DNA from 2 places in the Stenotrophomonas sp. 22DLJC03 genome. Region 2 is predicted to be linked to the other one. Evidence: riboswitches for the same ligand, from Rfam matches in the RefSeq annotation. Region 2 holds a riboswitch; the other holds the start of a gene.
The links. Region 2 has a riboswitch for thiamine pyrophosphate ahead of thiC (phosphomethylpyrimidine synthase ThiC). Riboswitches for the same ligand answer to the same signal wherever they lie in the genome.

Region 1: another riboswitch for thiamine pyrophosphate. It lies ahead of AC13GA_RS15705 (TonB-dependent siderophore receptor); the one in region 2 lies ahead of thiC (phosphomethylpyrimidine synthase ThiC).

The regions. Positions count from the first base shown of each region.
Region 1 covers NZ_JBSPUG010000004.1:134,637-146,114, reverse strand. Annotated here, with positions in the region: gene AC13GA_RS15725 (hypothetical protein) at 1-729, shown strand, start outside; gene AC13GA_RS15720 (XVIPCD domain-containing protein) at 841-2,832, shown strand; gene AC13GA_RS15715 (glycine zipper 2TM domain-containing protein) at 3,079-3,486, shown strand; gene AC13GA_RS15710 (phosphotransferase enzyme family protein) at 3,616-4,740, shown strand; TPP riboswitch at 4,850-4,945, shown strand; gene AC13GA_RS15705 (TonB-dependent siderophore receptor) at 5,016-7,205, shown strand; gene pnuC (nicotinamide riboside transporter PnuC) at 7,214-7,783, shown strand; gene AC13GA_RS15695 (hypothetical protein) at 7,892-8,308, opposite strand; gene AC13GA_RS15690 (Dyp-type peroxidase) at 8,414-9,388, opposite strand; gene AC13GA_RS15685 (VOC family protein) at 9,512-9,877, opposite strand; gene AC13GA_RS15680 (helix-turn-helix transcriptional regulator) at 9,946-10,713, opposite strand; gene AC13GA_RS15675 (OmpO family porin) at 10,837-11,412, opposite strand.
Region 2 covers NZ_JBSPUG010000003.1:831,595-843,072, reverse strand. Annotated here, with positions in the region: gene AC13GA_RS14500 (TonB-dependent receptor plug domain-containing protein) at 1-307, opposite strand, end outside; gene AC13GA_RS14495 (helix-turn-helix transcriptional regulator) at 357-1,256, opposite strand; gene AC13GA_RS14490 (winged helix-turn-helix domain-containing protein) at 1,372-3,696, opposite strand; gene AC13GA_RS14485 (ion channel) at 3,956-4,627, opposite strand; gene thiC (phosphomethylpyrimidine synthase ThiC) at 4,761-6,605, opposite strand; TPP riboswitch at 6,688-6,789, opposite strand; gene AC13GA_RS14475 (BCCT family transporter) at 7,036-8,613, shown strand; gene ggt (gamma-glutamyltransferase) at 9,171-10,889, opposite strand.

The sequences.
Region 1 (11,478 bases), on a different contig from region 2:
GCGCCGACCGTGATGTATTTCACCTACCAGCAGGACGGCGATGGCGCGACCTCCTATGAGGTCCAGAACGGCAGCGTGGCGACCTTCTGGTTCGGCCATCAGTTCACGCTCGACGGCACCACCTACTACACCGGTTTCTCGTGGGATACCCGCGAGCACTACGGCAAGCCCGGCGAGCAGCAACCGGCCGGCCCGGATGACCGCGCCAACCTGGCCGAGGCCACCTTCGTGCTGGCCGGCGGCGATGCGAAGAAGCCGTGGAAGTTCCGTGGCCAGGAGTGGACCATCGGCGCGCTCGGCGCCTACGACAAGGCCGACGACATCGACACCCGGCGCAAGCCGCTCGAACATCGCACGGCCGATGGCCGCCTGCTGCTGGCGGTGCCGACCAGCAGTTTCGACCGCGGCATCAGCGGCAGCGGCTATGCCCTGCTGCTGTTCAACCCGAAGCGCAGCGAAGACGACGTGGACAGCAAGGTCTGGCGCTATGTCGGTTCGGTACGCACCGGCGAAGACAACAGCGCCGCCTGCGACGACGGCAACGTGATGCCGTGCACCGACAGCGATGGCGAACTGGCCTTCATTGCCGACGGCAACGGCCTGCCGCAGCTGACCGTGAGCTTCAAGGGCACCACCATCGATAGCCCGGGCAAGACCCGCGCACTGGGTGTCGGCGACGCCGTGCACTACCGCTTCGACAGCGTGACCCAGAAGTACCTGGCGCGCTGATTCCCACCCGCACACGCGGGTTACCTGTTGACCGACATGTTCTTGACTCACGGATGAGTCCGGTTGGCGATTCGCGGCTTCCGCCGCTCCATCAACCCCGAGGAAAACGTCATGGCACAGCATGACTACAGCAGAAAGGAAGTCCTGGACATCGTCGAGCAGGTCGCCAGGCAGAAGGGCATCCCCGTGGATGACTTCATGCGCTTCGCGCATATCGAGACCGGCGGCAGCTTCAACGAGCGCGCGCACAACACCTCGTCCGGTGCCAAGGGCCTGTTCCAGTTCGTGCCCGGTTCCGCGCGCCAGTACCACCTGACCGGCCACGAGTTCGATCCGACCCGCAACACCGAAGCGGCCGCACAGATGTACCAGGACAACCTGGACTCGATGGCGCGCCGCAACGAGCGCACCGGCAATCCCTACCTGTCCGGGGGCAACACGCCCACCGGCCTGGACCTGTACCTGGCCCACCAGCAGGGCAGCGCCGGCTATGGCTCGGTACAGACCGCCATTGCCACCGGCACCTTCGGCGTGGTCCGCAACAGCCACGGCGAAGAAATCAACATGCGCCGCAACGTACTCAACCAGATCGGCTCCGACGCGAAGGCGCTGACCGGCCACACCCTGGCCGAGATGCGCGGCATGAACGATGGCGACCTGGCGCGGACGTTCTCCAGCTACTACATCCACAAGTACGCGGCGATCAGCATTCCGGAAAAGAACATCGAACCGCAGGCGGTGGCGCAGGGCCAGGGCCAGACCCCGGCAGCGCCTGCACAGGCCAGCGCAGCCGTGGCGGCTGGTGCAGCCACGCTGGCGGCAACCGCAACGGCGGCTGCCACGCCGAAGCCGGGCATTGAACTGCAGGCCGCCTACGAGGCCGGCGTGAAGTACGACGATGTCAGGTACGCCATCAACATTCCGGGCCACGCGCTGTACGTACCGGGCAAGACCGGCAAGAACGTCGAGCAGGGTTATATCGACTGTTCCGGCTGGGTCGGCACGCTGCAGAACCGGACCATGGACGAGATCAACCAGAAGGCCGGGCACGCGGTGTTCGGCAAGGCTGATCGCATCGACCTGGGCAACCTCGGTTCCGGCGGCATCGTGCGCAAGGCGTTCGACCAGTCCGGCGTGCTGCTTGACCGCGACGCGATCCTCAAGCCCGATGCGTTGAAGGAAGGCATGATCATCGGCCTGGATACGGCCAAGACCCGCCACGAGCACTGGAACGGCATCGACCACATCGTGATGGTGGTGCGCGATCCCAACACCGACAAGCTGCTGATCAGCCAGTCCACCGGCAGCAAGGGCGTGCACACCATGCCGGTCGAGGACTACCTGAAGCAGGTGAAGGACCACCCGAACTGGAAGCTGTACGCCTCCGACCCGCTGTCCAGGGCCCGCGATCTGCTGGAGAACCGTACCCAGTCGCACGAGCAGACCCAGGGCAGGCCCGCGGCCGAGCACAAGGCAGCTGCCACGCCGCACGCCGAACTGTACAAGCAGGGCGCGCACAGCGAGGGCGTGCGCAAGGTACAGGAACAGCTGGGCCACCTCGGCTATGCCGGGGCCGATGGCAAGCCGCTGGTCGAAGACGGTCGCTTCGGCCGCAACACCGACGCGGCGGTGCGCCAGCTGCAGAAGGACAACGGCCTGGTCGCTGACGGCGTCGTCGGCGCGAAGACCCTGGAGGCGATCAGGGAGGCTCGCGAGCGGCCGCTCCTGAACGACGAGCGGCACCCGCGCAATCCGCTGTTCATCCAGGCCAGCAAGGGCCTGGAGCTGATGCCGGCCGGCACCTTCAAGGACCGCCACGCGCTGGAAAGCGCTGCTGCCGCATTGACCAAGGAGGCACACGCCGCCGGCCTGCAGCGCATCGATTCGGTGGTACCCAGTCCGAACGGTGAGCGCCTGTTCGCCGTGCAGGGCACCATTGGCGACCCGGCCGCCATTCGCGCGGCGGTGGACACCCGTACGACCAGCGAGCAGAGCCTGGCACTCAGCAGCGGTGCCGTCCAGGGCGCCCCGAACGTGCTGCACCAGCAGCAGGATGCCCAGCAGGAGCAGGCCCGGCAGGCCCAGAAGGCGATGGGCGTCTAAGCCCGCGGCGCCTTGGGAGAGAAGGGAGGGCCACGTCCGCGTGGCCTTTTCCCTTTCTGCCAGCTGAGCGGCCGAGCCCGCTTTCAGCCTTGCTTCATGCCGCCTGCCGCTAGATGAATGCGCAAGCCGCACGGTGGACCAGGCAATGTTCCGGCAATGTTGGAACGCCAGCGTGGACATCACGGCAGCCGGGGCGCCCCGCGCCCTCCCTGCCCAGCGTGGCATGCACCTCACAGGAGAACGAACATGCTCAGTACTTCCGCACTCAGCTTCCGTGGTCTGGCGATGGCTCTGGCACTGGTGGCCGGTGTGGCCGTGGTCAGCGATGCCAGCGCGATGTCGAGGAAGGACAAGCGCACCCTGGTCGGCGCCGTGGTCGGTGGCGTGGCCGGTAACCTGCTCTCCAACGGTGATCCCGCTGCCACTGTCGGCGGTGCCGTGGCCGGCGGCGCGATCGGCAACCTGACCACCTCCGACCGCCGCGACCGTCGTTACTACGACAATCGCCGTTACGACGACCGCTACGATCGCCGTTACGACCGTGGCTACTACCGCAGCGGCTACTACGACCGCGGTGACGACCGTCGCTGGCAGCGCGAGCGCTATTACGACAACCGCTACTACCACGACCGCGGCCGCCATCGCGGCTGGTAACCCGGCGCGGCGGTACCGCCGATGACCATGTGACGACGGGCGGGTCGATGACCCGCCCGTTTGCGTTGCGGGCGGCCATGGCGTTGAATGCGCAGCCTTGGATGTGATTTTCCCCCTTGGGGCTGCGGCATGACTTCTTCTTCCCACCGGGTGCAGGGCCTCAACAACGACGAGGTCGCTGCCGACTGGCCGCCGATCAGCACCGCAGACCTCGCGTGGCTGCGCCAGCGCTTTCCGCAGCTGGATGCGGACAGCCAGCCGCACTGGCACAGTCCTCGGCCGTTGTCGGCCGCCGCCATCATCAATGGCAGGCTCGGACCGGTGTTCATCAAGCGCCACCACCACAGCGTGCGCAGCGCCGCCTGCCTGGAAGAAGAACACCACTTCATCGTCCATCTCGCTGCCGCCGGCGTACCGGTGGTGCAGGTGCTTGCGGCAGCCGATGGCCGCACCGCAGTCGAGCACGGCGAATGGACCTTCGAGCTGCATGCCGTGGGCGTGGGCGAGGACTTGTACCGCGATGCCGTGTCGTGGTCGTTGCTGACCGATGTCGCGCAGGCCCGCGAAGCCGGCCGCATGCTGGCCCGGCTGCACTGTGCCGCCGCCAGCTATCACGCGCCACAACGCAGTACCCATCTGCTGGTGGCGCGCGACGACCTGATCCGCGCCGACGATCCGATCGCCGCGATCAAAGCCGAACTGCCCACACGACCGGGTCTGGCCCGCTACCTCGCGCGCATTCCGTGGGAAACCCAGCTTCGCCGCGACGTGCTGCCGTGGCACGCCGGCCTGGCCCAGCGCCTGCGCGACGAACCGCGGCTGTGGGCGCACAACGACTGGCATGTTTCCAACCTGCTGTGGCGCGATGGGCAGGTCAGCACCGTGCTGGATTTCGGCCTGGCCTCGCCCACCAGCGCACTGTTCGACCTCGCCACCGCGATCGAGCGCAACGCGGTGGCCTGGCTGGAACTGGAGCGCGGCCTGGAGGCGGTGCGCATCGACATCGCACGGGCGTTGCTCGACGGCTACCGCGAGGTACAGCCACTGTCGGCAGCACGCGTGCAGCTGCTGGCCGACCTGCTGCCGATGGTGCATTTCGACTTCGCACTGTCCGAAGTGGAATACTTCGAAGGCATCACCGGCTCCACCGCAAACGCGGATGTGGCGTGGCAGCCGTTCATGCTGGGGCATCCGGCGTGGTTCCACAGCGCGCCGGGACAGGCACTGCTGCAGGCGTTGCACGCAGCGGCGTGACCCGGTTGGCGCACCGTTGGGGTCAGAGCCCTTTCCTGCGGAAAGGGCTCTGACCCCGCTGCCTGAAGGGCACCGGCTCGCAAATCCGTACCATTTGTAGTGAAATGGTCACCTGAAGCGGGGGTGCCTGGATCTGCCAGGCTGAGAGAGTCCCTTGGAACCTGATCCGGTTTGCACCGGCGTAGGGAGCTTTGAGCCGCAGCCACACCCCCGTCATGGGCCGGTGCACCTGCGCGCCGTCGCTTCGTCTCCCTTGTTGTCCGAAGACGAACCGAATGAACCGCTGCCTGCGCCCCACCCTGCTCTCCCTCGCCCTTTGCGCCGCGCTGCCGCTGCACGCCAGCGAAGCCGAGGCGTCCCCCGATGCGGCTGCCACCGGCGCCGAGCGTTCGCCGACCGAACTGGCGGCGGTGCGCGTGCAGGCCGGCAAGCCGAAGGCCGATACCTCGCGCGTGAACGCCTTCGGTGGTGGTTCCTGGAAGGACACGCCGGCGTCGGTGAACGTGCTTGAGCGCGACTACCTCGACCGCCGCCAGGTGCGTTCGCTGTCCGAGCTGGCCAGCAACGATGCCTCGCTGGGTGATGCCTATGCGCCGGTGGGCTACTACCAGAACATCGCCATCCGCGGTTTCGCGCTGGACGCCGCCACCGGCTACCGCTTCAACGGCCTGTCCATCGCCGGCGAACAGCGCCTTGCGCTGGAGAACGTGCAGTCGGTGGAGATCCTCAAGGGTGAAGCCGGCTTGGCCGCAGGCGTGATGGCGCCCGGCGGCATCATCAATTACATCGGCAAGCGCCCGGCCGAAGTGCGCAGCGCCACGCTCGGCACCGATTCGGAAGGCTCGCGCTACGTCGCCGTCGATGTCGGCCACTGGATCACTCCGCGTTTCGGCCTGCGCCTGAATGCCGCATGGGACTCCAGCAATTCCTATGTCGAGCACGCCGATGGCCGTCGCAACTTCTATTCGCTGGCCGCCGACTGGCTGATCGGCGAACGCGGCAAGCTGGAAGTGGATGCCAACTACCAGACCAGTTCTCAGCGCTCGGTGTCCGGCTACCAGCTGCTGGGCGCGCGCGAGCTGCCACACGGCGTGGATCGCGAATTCCTGCTGGGCTACCAGCCATGGCAGCGTCCGGTCGACATTGCCAGCACCAACATCACCGCGCTGCATACCTACGATTTCAACGATGCCTGGCAGTCGCGCGTCTCGGTCGGCCACAGCCGCTCGGTGATCGATGACAACGTCGCCTTCGCCTACGGTTGCTACTACGCCGCGCAGTGCGCCGATGGCAGTGTGCCGGGCAACTACTTCGCGCCCAATGGCGACTACGACGTCTACGACTACCGCAGCCCGGACGACACCCGCCGCAACCAGCAGGCCCGTGCCGAGCTGCGCGGCCGCTTCGAGACCGGCAGCGTCGGCCATGAGCTGACCATCGGTGCCGACTACTTCCGCCGCACCGTGGACAAGCGCCCGAGCGTCAACGAGTACGTCGGCACCAGCAACATCCACGATGCGCAGGTGCCGGTGTTCGAACCGTCGCCGAAGATGCCAGGGCCGTCCGCACGGCGCCTGGACAGCCGCCAGACCGCGTTCTTCGCGCTGGACCGGATGAGCTTCGGTGATGACTGGCAGTGGCTGGCCGGCGGCCGCTTCGTGCGCCTGGACGAGCGTGCCTACGACAAGCGTGGTACCCCGCAGCGGCACAGCCGCCTGTCGCGTTTCCTGCCGCAGACCGCCGTGGTGTGGAAGGCCACCGACCAGCTCAATGCCTATGCCAGCTATGTGCGCGGCATCTCGCTGGGCCAGGAAGCGCCGTTCTGGACCAGCAACGCCGATACCTTCCTGCCATCGGTGCAGTCGCGGCAGCTGGAAGTGGGTGTGAAGTACATGCCGGTCGAGGCGCTGACCCTGGGCGCGGCGCTGTTCCGCATTTCGCAGCCGTACCAGTACGCCAAGCCGGACGGCAGCGATGTCGGCTACACCTTCGTCGAGGAAGGCAAGCAGACCCACACCGGCCTGGAGCTGACCGCCAATGGCCAGCTGACCGATGCGCTGCAGATCGTGGCCAGCGCCAGCGTGCTGCGGGCACGCGCGCGCGACACCGGCACGCCCGCCTATGAAGGCCATCAGCTGGTGAACGTGCCGAAGGTGCGCGCCAGCGTGCACGTGGCCTATGCGCTGCCGTTCGTACAGGGCCTGGACGTGACCGGCGGCTGGCGCTATGCCGGTGCCAATGTCGCCCGCGCCGATGGTGGTGCGCGCGCACCGGACTACTCGGTGTTCGATGCCGGCCTGCGCTTCCAGCATCGCCTGCACGAGCGTGCGGTGACCTGGAACCTGTCGGTGGACAACGTGTTCAACCGCTTCTACTGGCGCGATACCGGCAGCAGCGGCGGTGACTACTACCTGTTCCCCGGCGCACCGCGACAGGCCCGCCTGTCGGTGACGTTCGCGCTGTGAGCGGCCTGATGCTGGAGTGGGCCGCCGCACTGTGCAGCATCCTCGGCGTCTGGCTGATGGCCAAGCGCCGGCTGGTGGCGTGGCCGGTGGGCCTGCTGTCGGTGATGCTGTATGGCCTGGTGTTCGCCGAGGCCAAGCTGTACTCGGACACCCTGCTGCAGGTCGCCTTCGGTGGCTTCCTGGTCTACGGCTGGCTCAACTGGCGGCAGCACGCCGCCGACGAGGGCAGCGTCCGCATCGTGCCACTGGCGCGCGGCAAGCTGCTGCGCGACCTGGCCATCGGCCTCTGCGGTGGCGTGGCGCTGGGTGCGGCCATGCACACCTTCACCGATGCCGCGCTGCCGTGGCTGGACGCGATGCTGACCGCGCTGAGCCTGGTCGGCCAGTGGTGGCAGGCACGCCGCCACGTGGCCTGCTGGTGGGTGTGGATCGCGGTGGACGTGGTGTACGTGGGTGCGTACCTGTTCAAGTCGCTGCATGTGACCGCGGCGCTGTACGTGTTCTTCCTCGGCCTGGCCGTGTTCGGGCTGCGCGCATGGAGCGCAGCTGCGCGTGAACCGCAGGTGGCAACGCAGTAGAGCCACGCCGTGCGTGGCCGGGGTTTACCGGTTGTCGCCAACCTTGGTTGGCGCACGCCTGCCGATCAAGGTCGGCATCTACCAGGCCCATCCACGCATGGCGTGGATCTACTGGGTAAGCAGCAGGCCCAGCCGCAGCGGCTGGCGCATGTCAGCCGGTGGGGCGGCCTGAAACGGCGCGGACTGCAATGTCGCGCGCAGGTCGGCGTCGATCTGGGCGTCGCCCAGGCTGCCGAATTCGAGTTTCGAAATGCGGCCATCCGCCGCGATCCACACGCTCACCGGCAACGGCGTCGGCGTATCCGGGTGTGCCTGCATCCATTCCAGCACGCGCTGCGCCCGCGGATCCTGCTCCTGCTGCAGGCGCTGCTGCAGCTGGCCGCCCACGGCGGCGGCATAGGCCATCCAGTGTGCGGGAGCCTCCTGCGCGGAAACGCTGGCACTTCCAAGTGCGAGCGCACCGAACAGCGCGGCCAACGGCCGCCACCAGCGGCGCGCGCCGGTCCTGTTTCCTGCCATGACCATCGCCAGCCTCCTGCGCTTCCATCCAACGTCTGATGGTCGGCGCGGTAGATGACAGGCAGATGGCGGGCGGTAATGGCCGGCGCGTAGACCGCAGGCCTGGCGCGATCAGTCGCCCAGGTCGGCCAGCACCTTGCGCGAGGGCGCGAAGAAGGTCACGCCGGTGGTGGCGGTGGAGAAATCGAGGATGCGGTCATGCAGCGGCGCGGGATTGCCGATGAACATGCGCTCGAGCATCTTCTCTATCACCCACAGGTGGCGCGTGTAGCCGATGAAGTAGGTGCCGTACTCGCCACGGCCCGGGTTGGCGAAGGGCATGTTGTCGCGCAGGATCTCGTGCTCGCCGTCGGCATCCTCGATGGTGCACAGCGTCTTGTGCGATTTCTGCGCATCGGCCGGCGCATCATCCAGCTCGATGTTGTCGTGCTTGGTGCGGCCGATGATCGCTTCCTGCGCTTCGGTCTTCTGTGCGCGCCAGGCATCGAGGTTGTGCAGGTACTTCTGCACCACCACGTAGCTGCCACCGGCGTGCTCCGGGTCTTCCTCGCCCACGATGGTGGCTTCCGGCAGCGACAGCCCTTCCGGGTTGGCGGTGCCATCGACGAAATCGAGCAGGTCGCGGCCATCGAAATAGCGGAAGCCGGCCACGTCATCGACCGTTTCCACCGCATCACCGAACGCCATCAGCAGGTTGCGCTCGAACGCCACGATCAGGTCCATGGTGCGCGCACGGATGTGGTACAGCAGGTCGCCCGGCGTGGACACCGCGGTGTGGGTCGCGCCCTTGATCTCGCGGAACGGCGCCAGCTCACGCGGCGGCGTGGTACCCACCAGCGGCTGCCACACGCGGTGGCCAATGGCCACGTTGCAGGTGAAGGTGCGCTCGATCTCGCGGATGGCGGTGTTCTTGATCAGGTCGTCGGTGCTGGCCAGTACCTCGCGCGCCTTTGCGATCGATGCCTCGTCATCCTTCACCTTCAGCACCAGGAACGCCGCCGAATGGGTCAGTGGCGCGGTGATCTGCTGCGGCTCGTTGTCGAGCGTGTGGTTGAGGGCGGTGATCGGTGCGGGCTGGGAGTTCACGACGGTTCCTGCTGGCTTGAGGCGGGCGCATCGCGTGTAGCGATGTGCGGGCGATCATAGCGGAACCACCTGACCGGGGACGGAGCGGTTCTCGTTCCGTCCACCGGCGAAGGTACGAAGACCTCAATCCACATCACTCCAGACCGCCAGCTCGTAGCCATCCAGATCGCGGAAGTGGAAGCGACGGCCACCGGGGAAGGCGAATACCGCCTGCACCACCTCGCCACCGGCAGCGACCACGCGCTGCTGCGCATCCGCCAGGTCCGCGCAGTAGAGAATGACCAGCGGACCACCGTGCGCACGCACCGGCGCGTCGGAAACGAAACCACCTTTCAGGCGACCATCGTCGAACTCGGTATAGGCGGGGCCGTAGTCGGTGAAGCACCACCCGAATACCTCGCCGTAGAAGCGTTTGCTGCGGGCGATGTCGGCGACGTTGAATTCGATGTTGTCGATGCGGCGTTCGGCACCGGGGGTGGCGTGGCTCATGACGGACTCCGTGGTTGGAGCCTGCAGCATCGATCAGCGTGGTCTGCCGGTCTTGAACGAAACGGCCATCATTGTCCCCACTCCCGGCGCAGTTCGCGGGCGGTCATGCCGGCCAGTTCGCGGGCCTCGCGGCTGAGATGGGCCTGGTCGGCGTAGCCAGTATCGGTGGCCAGCATCGCCAACGAATGCTGCGGCAACCCACGGCTGTGGCGCAGGAAGCGTTGCAGGCGCAGGATCCGCTCCAGCGTCTTGGCGCCGTAGCCGAACTGCGCCTGGCTGAAACGGCGCAGGCTGCGCGGGCTCAGGTTCAAGCCTGCCGCCAGCTCGTCCAGCGTAGCTTGGCCACGGCCAAGCGCGTGGAACAACACATGCGCCCGTTGCGCCTGCACGTCGAGGGCCGCCGCGCCCATGTGCTGCTGCAGGCACTGCGCCATCCGCTGCAATCGTTGGGCCGGCGCGGTATCGCCAATGGATGCAGCGGCTGCTGTGGCCCATCCGCCCTTCAGATCGGCCAACGGCACCGCCTGTCCAATGATGCCGGCCAATGGCAATCCCAAAGCGGCCAACGCCTGGCCGGGACGAAAGCGCGCACCCAGCACCTGCGCACCGGGTGCAAGCGCCGGATGCGCAGCCACACGATCCGGGCCGACCACGAACAACGCGCCGTCACGCCAGAGGATGTCCACGCAGCCATCGGGCAGCACGGTGATATGGCCATCGGCATCCGCAGCGAGCTGGCTCTGCCATAGCTGGCCGAAATGGCCACGTAGCGGCGCTGGCGCCCGGTGCTCCTGATAGGCCGTGCCGGTACCTGCGAGGGAGGAAGGGTCGCCCATGCCGCATTGTGGCGCCCAGAAGCCCATAAAAGTGAAGCCCGGCGCGAGGCCGGGCTTCGGTTGGCGTGTGGGAGAGAGAGAGAGTCACACGCCAGCACAACACGCACTAACGACAGGCGTTTGTTACCAGGTGAAGCGCGGGCCCACGAACCACTCGCGGTCGCCGGCCTTGGCCAGCTTCACTTCGCCACTCAGGCCCCAGTTCTGGTTGAACTTGGCGGTGGCGCCGACGCGGCCGTAGAACTCGCCGTCCGGGTTGATGCCGTGCTTCTTGGTGAAATCTTCGTAGCCGGCCATCACGTAGCCTTCGACGTACGGGTTGAACGCAGTGCGCACGCCCACTTCGGTGGAGTAGCCGTTGAAGTCCAGGCCGCGCTTCTCGTCGTACTTCTGGTAGGCAACACGGGCCACCAGGTCGGTGTTCGGTGCGATGCCGTAGTTGTAACCGACACCCAGGCGCCACTGGTCGACGTCATTCTTGAACTTGTCGGTCTCCTGGGCGCTGTAGTCGCCGAAGACGTGGAAGTTCGGGTGCACCGCAACGGAACCCTTCACCTTCCAGCCATCGGCGTCGCCGCCCTTGGCATCGGTGTTCACGTAGCCGCCTTCAACGTAGTTGTACGACAGGCCATCGGTCGCCGATGCAGCGAACGGCAGAGCAGCCAGAAGACCCAGGGCAAGCAGCGAATTCTTGTTCATCGGGACACACCTTTAATTATTTTGGTTTCGTCGACCGCCTCCCGGGAGGGGGAGAGAGAAGAGGCG
Region 2 (11,478 bases):
CGCCCACGTTCTCGCCGGAAGCCAGCGATTCCGAACGCGAGATGGCCGGGGAGCCAGCCGAGGTCAGGTTGTTCAGCACGTCAGCGACGCTCGAGAAGCCCTGCTTTTCCAGGGACTCACGGGTCATCGTCAGGATCGGCTGCTGGGTTTCAACGGCAGCGCCGCGGATACGCGAGCCGGTGACCGAAATGCGGTCCAGGTCGGTGGTGCCCTTTGCTTCCTGAGCCGAAGCAAAGGCCGGCGCCAGCGCCAGCGCGATGCCGGCCGGCAGCAAGCCGAACCGCACTGCGGGATTACGAACGTTCATCAATCTCTCCAAGGTACGTGTTAGCAGCGTGTTAAAACACCCCAGCACGTTACGATTGCGTTGCAGCGCTGTATTTGCGCGAACCAACCGGAGACTTTGCAGAATGTGGCGGGAGCAAGCCGCCGTTCTCCCTGAAGCGCGAAGCCGACTGGCCGTAGCGGGCGCGGAACGCACGCGCGAAGCTGCAGCAGTTGTCGAAACCACTGGCCGCAGCGACCTCACCGACCATCATGTCGGTGTCGCGCAGCAGATCGGCGGCCCGCTCCAGGCGCAGCCGCGCCGACAGCGACTGCGGGCTTTCCTCGTACAGGCTCTGGAAGGTCTTGGACAGGTACCAGCTGGAGAAATTGGTCAGCTCGGCCAGCTCGCCGATGCGCACCACCCGGTGGCTGTTGCCTTCCAGGTACAGGCGGGCGCGCTGCATGCGGCCGAACACCTGGCGCTTGCGGCTGCGCGAGCGGCCCGGGCAGCGCTGCACGTTGTCGGCCAGTCCGCGCTGCAGGCCCGCCAGGTGCAGCAGCAGCGGGCGCAGCGCCTGGGCCGGCTGGCCGCTGGCCAGCGCATCGCGCCACAGCCGCAGGGCAACACGGGCGTCGCCGCGGTTCATCCGGCCACGACCGGCATACAGTCCGCAGTCGGCCATCTCGGTCAGCACGCGAAGGGCTTCGACGGTCAGGTTCAGGCCAATGCACAACCCGTTGCGACCTGCCTGCACCAGTGGACGCGATTCCTTCTCGAAGGCGATCCACTCGCCCTGGCGCAGGCGGAAACGCCCTTCCTTGGCTTCCACCCAGGAACTGCCACGTACCTGCATCCAGACAGTGAAGCTGCTGCCAGCGGTCTGCAGGCTGCCCAGCCGTGCCACACCGAGGCAGGTCGGGGCGACATCGTCGAGCGAGCGATCCAGGGAGACGGTTTGGCCGCGATCGGCCAGCGAGAGTTGACGCATGGGGGCACCACGGATTTGCCTAGTACAGGACTCCGTTTTGCCAAATCAGGCGGCACCGCGTCAGGAAAGTCCGACGAGATCGCCACGAATTCGCGGCGAGGTCCCGACGAAAAAATTACGAAGGCCCATTTCCCTTGAACAACAGCAACTTGGAGAAAGCCGGGAACAGCGCGGGCGGGCGTTCAGGCAACCGCATCACACCGATGTCGGCACCATCGCTGACCGCCATCGCCACGAACAGGTCACGTCCATCGGTACTGGCGCTGAGCCCGTTGCCGGCACTGAGCCGTTCTGCGTCCAGGCAGCGCTCCGGTTCCTCGCGACCGACCTGGATCCGCACCAGAGTCGTGCCACAGCTGGTCGATGTGCCCAGGTAACCGATGCTGCTGTTGCCGGCCACGGTCCAGGCCCGGTATCGCCAACGGCTGGGCCGGTCATCACTGATCTGCTGCACGCTGGCTGGCGACAGCGCCGCGTCCACCGACCACAGCCCGCCAGCGGCCAACCGCGTGAACAACACCCGGCCACTGTTGCGGTCGAATCGCGCCTGCGAAACACCATCGATGCTGGCCAGCAGGCGCCATGGCTGCACACTGCGATCGAACAGGCTCAGCCGGGTGCGCTGGTCGGTATCGCGCTCGACCACCAGCAGTTGTTCCGGCGTGGCTCCATACAAGGCCTGCAGGGGCTGCTCGGCCGGGACCGGCAAAGGGTGCAGGCGTTCATCACGCGGGGCGATTTCATAGACCACGGTCCGTCCATGCTGGTCGCGGCCGACCACCAGCAACTGCCGACTGTCGGCCGACCAGTCCGGCGCCTGCCGCGCTTCCGGCCGCAGCCCTTCAATGGGTCGCAGCGAATCAGGGCGCTGCATGTCCGCCCACCACAGCGCGAAGCTGCCGGAGCGATCGGAGGTGAAAACCAGCTGCCGCCCATCCGGCGCGGCCATCGGCTGCCCATCGCGGCCACTGGAAGCAAACAGGCGCTCAGGCGCGCCATTGCCCTGCATCGGCACCTTGAACACGCCGAACTGAGCGCGCCGGTGAACGAAGGCCAGCATGCCACCGCGGCGCGACACTGCCGGCCACTGTGCATCATCCAGACCGGCATCACGCAGCGTATGTCGCTCGACATCCAGGTAGTAAAGCCGCGCTTCGCTGTCGACGCGGCGACCAAACACGATGGTGCGGCCATCGTCCAGCCAGGCCCAGCCACGCAGCTCGGCCGCTTCGTTGGTCAATTGTTCGGGCACACCACCACTGGCCGGCATGCGCCACAGATCACCCAACTGCGGATTGCGCACGAACACCAGCCACTGTCCGTCGGGCGAATAGCGCGGTGCGTAGTCAAAGTCATCCTGGTCGACGCTGTATTCCAGCGCGCGCCACTGGCCGCTGGCCAGATCCAGCACTCGGATGCCGCGATGTGCGTAGCGCCCGACCATACTGCCAAACACCAACCCGCGGCCATCGGGGGTCCAGTCGAAACTGAGCAGCTCGGTGCCATCGCAACGCGTGGCCTGGCGCACTGCACCGCCGGTGGCGCTGGCGACCAGCACCTGGCAGCCACCATCGGCAGAAAAGCGCGCGAAGGCGATCTCGCGCCCATCCGGCGACCAGTTCGGGAAACGATCGACCGCGCCGGCCGGTGGCACCAGGAGCTGCCGTGCCGGTGCGTTGCCGGAGGTCTGCACCTTGATCGCGCCACCGCCAGTGCCATCTTCGTTGGCGCCTTCATAGGCCACCAGCGAGCCATCAGGTGAGAGCGTGGGATAGGTTTCAAAGCCGCTGGTCGCAGTGATCAGCCGATAGGGTCGTTCTGGACTGCCAATCACTCGCGTGCCGTTCTCCACGGCGGCGTCCACCGCCGAACTGCTGGCCGGTGCCCGGCGAAGCAGCAGCGCGGTCAATACCAGCAACGCAACCAGCATCACCACACCCACTAGCAGCAGCACGCGACGACGGACATGACGCCAACGGCGACGTTTCTCCTGCACATGCGCAGGCACCACGGCAATCGCCGCAGTGGCTGGCTGCACTTCCACGGGCTCGTCATCGGGCATCAGCGATGAGACCGGCTCGACATCGTCCAGCACCTGCACGGGCACCAGCAGGCGATAGCCGGTCTTGGCGATGGTCTCGATATAGGCCTGACCATTGTCGTCGTCGTTGCTGAAGGCCTTGCGCAGCTGCGTGACGGCCTGGGTCAGCACATCGTTGGTCGGCAGCGTGTCCGGCCACACTTCGGCAAACAGTTCATCGCGGGTGACGACACGACCCGGCTGCCGCAGCAACGCGCGCAGCACGCCCAACGCCTTCGGCGTCAGCCGGCGCGGGCGACGCGCACCGACGACCTCGACTTCGCGCGAGGACAGAGTGACGGTGCACTCTCCTATCCGGATCCGATCGAATCCGGGGGGCTGGAATTCGCTGCTGTTCATTTTCCGCTACACAGTGGAGACAGGTCCCGGGCAGTGTTCGCCTTCGATACCGTCCCGTCCTGGGAACAGCGAAAAGCCAGACTCCGCACAAAGCATCGGCGCATACCGCAAAAACAATGAAGCGCGCGAATACTAGCCTATGCCGGTTACCTCGCCTATCGCGTGGTCGACATCAGGCTCTCTCTCGCCGACGCATTCACATAATTCGCAACACCATTCGCGCCCTTTTGGGCGCGAAATTTTTATCTGGCGTTCATTTTCAAACGCGCCTCAGCATGGTCAATCCGACCAGTCGCGAAACCACCAAAGCCACGTACATCACGCCGGAAAACTGCTCCAGCATGACCAATGCGCGTGCCTGTGGATGCAGCGGCACGACGTCGCTCAAGCCCACCCCTGACAGCAAGCTGAAGCTCAGATAAAGCAACTCCATCCAAGTGCGCTGCGCACCCCCGCCCGTGCCCTGGAAACTGCCCGGATACCACTGCTGGCACACAGAAAAAGCAAAGGCGAATGCCCAGGCCAGCAACGTGAACGTTGCACCGGCTGCGAACAGTTCATCGCGTGTGACCTTATGGTCCTGGAGCATGTAGGCGATCAACGCACCGGCCGTGTAGAAGTACAGCAGGCTCTCCAGCAACTGTGCGGTGGTCAGCAGGGCGCTACGGTCCAGCAGCGCGCCAGCCAGCGAGAACACCACTGCAGGGATCGCCAACAGCAGCGCCAACCAGGTGCCCAGCGGACTGCGCTGCACCACCCACAACGCCAGGCCGAGCACCGCCATGCCGAACATGCCCAGTGCCGCACGGCCACTGGCGGTGTCATCCAGCGCCGGATACAACAGCACCGCCAGCAGTTGTGCGCCCAGCAGCCAGGCGGACGGAATGCGGCGGGCGATGGCCAGCCAGCGGGTAGTCAAGGCAACAGGCATGGCGTCCCTTCCCCGGGGTGATGGGCGGAGGATAACCGGGACGGATGTGAGGCTCCGGTAGCGCCGGACCATGCCCGGCGGCTTTCCTGGACCACCGCGTCGCCTGGCATGGCCGGGCGCTACCCGCTCGGGATCAGCTCTGGTGGTAGACCTCGGCACCCGCGGCGCGGAACGCCTCCGACTTTTCCTTCATGCCCGACTCTGCGTACTCGCGCACGTCCTGGGTGATCTTCATCGAGCAGAAGTGCGGACCGCACATCGAGCAGAAGTGGGCCAGCTTGTGCGCGTCCTTGGGCAGCGTCTCGTCGTGGAATTCCTTGGCCTTCTCAGGATCCAGGCCAAGGTGGAACTGGTCTTCCCAGCGGAATTCGAAACGCGCCTTGCTCAACGCGTTGTCGCGCACCTGCGCGCCCGGATGGCCCTTGGCCAGATCGGCCGCATGCGCGGCGATGCGATAGGCCATGATGCCGTCGCGCACATCCTGGCGGTTGGGCAGGCCCAGATGCTCCTTCGGCGTCACGTAGCAGAGCATGGCGGTACCGAACCAGCCGATCATCGCCGCGCCGATCGCGCTGGTGATGTGGTCGTAGCCGGGTGCGATATCGGTGGTCAGCGGGCCCAGCGTATAGAACGGCGCTTCACCACACTCGCGCAGCTGCTTGTCCATGTTCTCCTTGATCAACTGCATCGGCACATGGCCGGGGCCTTCGATCATGGTCTGCACGTCATGCTTCCAGGCGATCTTCGTCAGTTCACCCAGTGTCTCCAGCTCACCGAACTGCGCGGCGTCGTTGGCATCGGCGATGCAGCCCGGGCGCAGCCCATCACCCAGCGAGAAGGTCACATCGTAGGCCTTCATGATTTCGCAGATGTCTTCGAAGTGCGTGTAGAGGAAGTTCTCCTTGTGATGCGCCAGGCACCACTTGGCCATGATCGAGCCACCACGGCTGACGATGCCGGTAACACGCTTGGCAGTGAGCGGCACGTAGCGCAGCAGCACCCCGGCGTGGATGGTGAAGTAGTCCACGCCCTGCTCGGCCTGCTCGATCAGCGTGTCACGGAAGATCTCCCAGGTGAGTGCTTCGGCTCGGCCGTCGACCTTTTCCAGCGCCTGGTAGATCGGCACCGTGCCGATCGCCACCGGCGAATTGCGGATGATCCACTCGCGGGTTTCGTGGATGTGCTTGCCGGTGGACAGGTCCATCACTGTGTCACCACCCCAGCGGATCGCCCACACCAGCTTCTCCACTTCCTCGGCGATGCCCGAGGACACCGCGCTGTTGCCGATGTTGGCGTTGATCTTGGTCAGGAAGTTGCGGCCGATGATCATCGGCTCGCTTTCCGGGTGGTTGATGTTGTTGGGCAGCACAGCGCGGCCGCGTGCGATCTCATCGCGCACGAACTCCGGGGTGATGATCTTCTGGATCGAGGCACCAAACGCTTCGCCCGGGTGCTGCTGCAGCAGGCCGGCATCGCGGATCGCGTCCAGCCGCTGGTTTTCGCGGATGGCGACGAACTCCATCTCCGGCGTGATGATGCCGCGGCGCGCGTAGTGCATCTGGGTGACGTTGGCACCTGCGCGCGCACGGCGTGGCAGGCTGCGCGCGGGGAAGCGCACCGCATCAAGCTTAGGGTCATGCTCGCGGTCGCGGCCGAACGACGAGCTCAGGCCGTCGAGCTGCTCGGTATCACCACGTTCCTCCACCCAACCGCGCCGCAGCGCCGGCAGGCCGGCCGACAGATCGATGCGCACCTCCGGATCGGTGTACGGGCCCGACGTGTCATAGACGGTGACCGGTGCATTTTCTTCGCCACCGAACAGCGTCGGCGTGCGGGTCAGCGCGATCTCGCGCATCGGCACCAGCAGGTCCGGGCGCGAGCCGGGCACGTGAATCTTGCGCGAACCGGGAATCGGCCGGGTCACGGATTCGGAGAGTTGCTGGGCCTGTTGCTGCAGGGCGGAGAGCTGTGCGTTCATCGGGCATCGTCCAGAAAGGTCAGGGACGAAGCGGCGGCGCACTGCTGCCGCGCGCGGACGGTCCTTGGGCGGAGTCCGGGCACGGCTGCACTGCAAAGCTTCCCTACGCCGGTATGAGCCGGATCAGGTTCCAAGGGACTGTCTCAACCGTGGCCACCAGGCCACGGTACCCCCGCTTCTTGGCGTGCATTAGAGCATAGAAACCACTGCATCTCCTGGCGATTCATCCACGCATGGCATGGCGCTGCTCCATCGGCATTAACAGAACCGTGACATCGCATTCAGTAACGTGCACGCGCATCGTGCCGCTGCGGCCGGTGTTTCCGTTGCCGTCTCCGCGGCCCCTGCCCGGCTCGTGCTGCATGCCGCCGGCCCCCTCGCAGCAAGCTCTGCTCGCTCCCCTCAATCCCTTGATCGGAGAAGCTCCTTCATGGTGTTTCGCGTTTCCATCGCGCTGGTTCTACTGCTGGTGCTGCTTGCCGGTGTTGCACCGGGGCCCTTCAATGCCGTGGTGCAATCGGCGCTGGCCGATGTCATCCGCAGCGTCGGCTGGCTGTACCTGCTGGTCGTATTCCTTGCGCTGACGTTCCTCATGTACCTGGCCTTCGGTCGCTTCGGCAACCTGCGAATCGGTGGCGAGGACGCCGAACCCGAATTCTCCCGCGCCAGCTGGATGTCGATGCTGTTCGCCGCCGGCATGGGCATCGGCCTGGTGTTCTGGGGTGCGGCCGAGCCGATTTCCCACTTCACCAAGCCTCCGGAAGGTCTTGCACCGCAGAGCATGGACGCGGCGCGGGCTTCGATGCGCTATGCGTTCTTCCATTGGGGCCTGCATCCATGGGCAATCTACGCGCTGATTGGCCTGGCGATGGCCTGGTTCCAGTTCAACCGCAATGGCCGTGGACTGGTCAGTGACATGCTGCAACCGATCATCGGCCGCCACCATCGCGGCTGGATCGGACGCGTGGTCAATATCGCCGCGGTCGTGGCCACCGCGATTGGCGTTGCCACCACGCTGGGCTTTGGCACCATCCAGATCGCTGCCGGCATGGAACGCGTGTTCGGCCTGCACGCGGGTGTGCCACTGCAGCTGACCATCATCGCCATCGCGTTCGTGCTGTACATGGCGTCCACCGCCAGCGGTGTCGAGCGCGGCGTGAAGTGGCTGTCCAACTTCAATCTTGCGCTGGCCGCGCTTCTTGCGGCCACCGTACTGGTGCTGGGCCCGACCGGATTCATCTTCGATACGTTCACCACCACTCTGGGGTCGTACCTCAACCAGCTGGTGACGATGAGCCTGCGCATGTCGCCGTTCTCGGGCAGCACATGGGTAGCGGACTGGACCATCTTCTACTGGGCGTGGTGGATTTCCTGGGCGCCGTTCGTCGGCTCGTTCATCGCGCGTATCTCGCGTGGGCGCAGCGTCCGCGAGTTCGTCATCGGCGTCGTACTGGCACCGACGGTGCTGGGCTTCTTCTGGTTCGCCGTGTTTGGTGGTACTGCGCTGTGGGCGCAGATCTTCGGCCATGCCGACCTGGTGCAGGCGCTGGGCAACGGCTATGAAACGGTGCTGTTCACCCTGTTTGACAGCATGCCGCTGCCTTTGCTGCTTTCCTGCATCGCACTGGTGCTGCTGATGATCTTCTTCGTGACATCAGCCGATTCGGCGGTGCTGGTACTGGCCAGCATGTCCACTGACGAGGCAGGCGATCCTCCGTTGAAACGCAAGCTGGCCTGGGGCATCGCGGTGGCGCTGATCGCAGCGGCGTTGCTGCTGGCCGGTGGCCTGGAGGCACTGCAGGGCATGATCACGATTGCGGCGTTGCCATTCGCGCTGCTGATGGTGCTGGTGATGGTGTCGCTGTACCGGGTACTGGACCAGGAGTACACGCGCGAGCGGCGGCAGGCGCAGCGCCAGCGGCACATGATCGATGCGTGGATCGCACGCGAGATGGCGGCGCAGGAGGAAACCCAGGCGGAGGCCGCGCGCGCGCACGATCAGGATTGAGCGTGTTTTGCAGCCTGCGGCTGCACCGCTTTTTTCAGGCAAAGGCAACGGCCGAAGCCAAGGCGGCTCTGGGTTGTTGCTGGTTGGGCGGGGCGGTGTGGGTGGGCAGGACACGCCGTAAACCCGTCCATGGGGGCTCGATGGCGCCATCCATGGCGCCAACGGTCCTGCCCACCCACACCGCCCCACCGCCGACAGTTTCCGTGTGACGGTGGGTTTTCCACGCTATGCGTGGATGAGGTGTATCGGGAAAACAAGAAGGGGTCGGATCCGTTTTCCTCTGGAAAACGGATCCGACCCCAACCCAAAGCGCGCGGCTGTTGCCGTTGCCTTTGCTCTTGATCTTCTTTTTTCTTTTCCTGCGGTGATGGGCACGGAAACTGTCAGGGGCCGGGCGGGTGGGCTGGGCGGGGGTGTCCGCGGCATGGATGCCGCGGCCAAGCCTCCAGGGACGGATTCACGGCGTCCCCCGAGCAGCCCACCCGCCCGGCCCAATCACGCAATCCAGCTTCTGAACCGACACCGCAGAGGGGGCTCAGCCCGGTGGCCGGGAAACCTCAATACCCCGCCGCCTGCCCATCCTTTCGACTCTCCGACGCACCGTAATACACCCCGGTCTCGGGATCGCGCATGATCGCCTGGTACCCGCCATACGGACCATCGGCGAACACGATGCGATGCCCCTTGCGCATCAGCGCCCGCACCGTCTCGTACGGGAACCCGGTTTCCAGATTGACCTCGCCACCATCAGTCATCGCCGTCGCCTGCCCGGTCGGTTCGGTCGATCCCTCATGCTGGATGCGGGGTGCATCACCGGCCTCTTGAAGGTTCATGCCGAAGTCCACCAGGTTCATCACGATCTGTGCATGCCCCTGCGGCTGCATCGCACCGCCCATCACGCCGAAGCTTGCATAAGGCTTGCCGCCCTTGGTAATGAAGGCCGGAATGATGGTCTGGAACGGGCGCTTGCCCGGCGCGTAGCCGTTGGGATGATTCTTCTGCAGCACGAACATCTCGCCGCGGTCCTGCAGGATGAAACCCAGTCCTGGAGGTGCCATGCCACTGCCCATGCCACGGTAGTTGGACTGGATCAGCGAGACCATCATGCCGTCGGCGTCGGCCACGGTCATGTAGATGGTGTCGCCCTGCTCCAGCTGCTTCGGCGTGCCCGGCTGTACTTCCTTCAGCGCCTTGTCCATCGAAATCAGCGTTCGGCGCTGCGCGGCGTATTCCTTGGAGATCAACTTCTGCACCGGTGCCGGCTGGAACGCCATGTCGGCGTAGAAACGCGCGCGGTCGGCGAAGGCCAGCTTCTTCGCTTCAACGAACAGGTGCACATGCTCCGGTGAACCAAACGGGATCTTCGAGAAGTCGTAGCCTTCCAGCACATTGAGGATCTGCAACGCGGCGATGCCCTGGCTGTTCGGCGGCAGTTCCCACACGTCGTAGCCACGGTAGTTGCTGCTGACCGGCTCGACCCACTCACCGTGGTGGTCGGCCATGTCCTGGTAACTCAGATAGCCGCCATTGGCCTTGAAGTAGTCACCGATGGTGCGGGCGATGTCACCCTTGTAGAAGGCATCGCGGCCACCATCGGCGATTTTCTGCAGGGTGCTGGCCAGGTTCGGGTTCTTCCACATCTCGCCCTTGCGCGGGGCGTGGCCGTTGATCGTGAACTGTTCCTTGAAGCCCGGGTACTGCGACAGCTTGGGCACCGAGCGGTCCCAGTAGTAGGCGATCACTTCAGCCACCGGGTGACCGTCGCGGGCGTAGCGGATGGCCGGTGCCAGGTTGTCGGCCATCGGCTTGCGGCCGAAGCGGTCGTGCAGTGCGAACCAGCCGTCGACAGCGCCCGGTACCGACACCGGCAGTGGACCGGTGGCCGGGATGTCCTTCAGGCCACGGCGCTGGAACTCGGCCAGGGTGAGCGACTTCGGCGAGCGGCCCGAGCCGTTGTAGCCGTACAGCTTCTGCGTCTTCGGGTCCCAGACGATGGCGAACAGGTCGCCGCCGATGCCGTTGCCGGTCGGCTCCATCAGGCCAAGGGCGGCATTGGCGGCGATCGCGGCATCCACCGCCGAGCCGCCCCCTTTCATCACGTCCAGCGCGATCTGGGTGGCCAGCGGCTGCGAAGTGGCCGCCATCGCGTGCGGGGCGATCACCTCCGATCGGGTGGCGAAGGTATGACCGGTAATGCGGTCAGCGGCAAAGGACAGCGCGGGCACGGCAGCCAGCACGGCGGCGGCGAGCAGGGAACGGGCAAGGCGTCGGGACACGGTCGGGTTCCGATGGAAGGGTGGTTCCCCGATCTTCGCCGCTGCGGCCTTCACGTGGTATCGGGCAGAGGTCATGGACGTTGATTCTGGGGTGGGTGCTGGCTTGGGTCCGCACTGTTCCCGACTTCTGTGAATCCGGTGCGGACCAAGGTCCGCACCAACCAAGGTGAAAATCCGCCGGAATCCGCGCAAAAAACCCGCTGAAAGGAGTGAATTTGGGTTCACAGAAACACTTTCATCGGCAACCATCCTTGTGCTGCAAGCGATTGAACTGGATGCAGCGGCAACCGATGGAAATTCCATCGCAAGGGTTGACATCGCCGAAACGGCTGTGTTTCTCTCGATCACATGTTGCATCACAACACGCCACCGCGAACCCACATCGAAGCCGCCGACACCGGCGCCGCCTCGCTGCGTTCGATTCTTGTGCTCGTACTTATTACCCAACCAACAGGTGCGGGACGAGCCAGCGTGTAAGCAACAAACACACCGGAACTCTTCAAAAACCCGCACCCGTCCAGGTGCGGGTTTTTTCATTTCAGGACCTGGTTTCAGACGCAACCACCATGAACAACGCCACCTTCAAAAC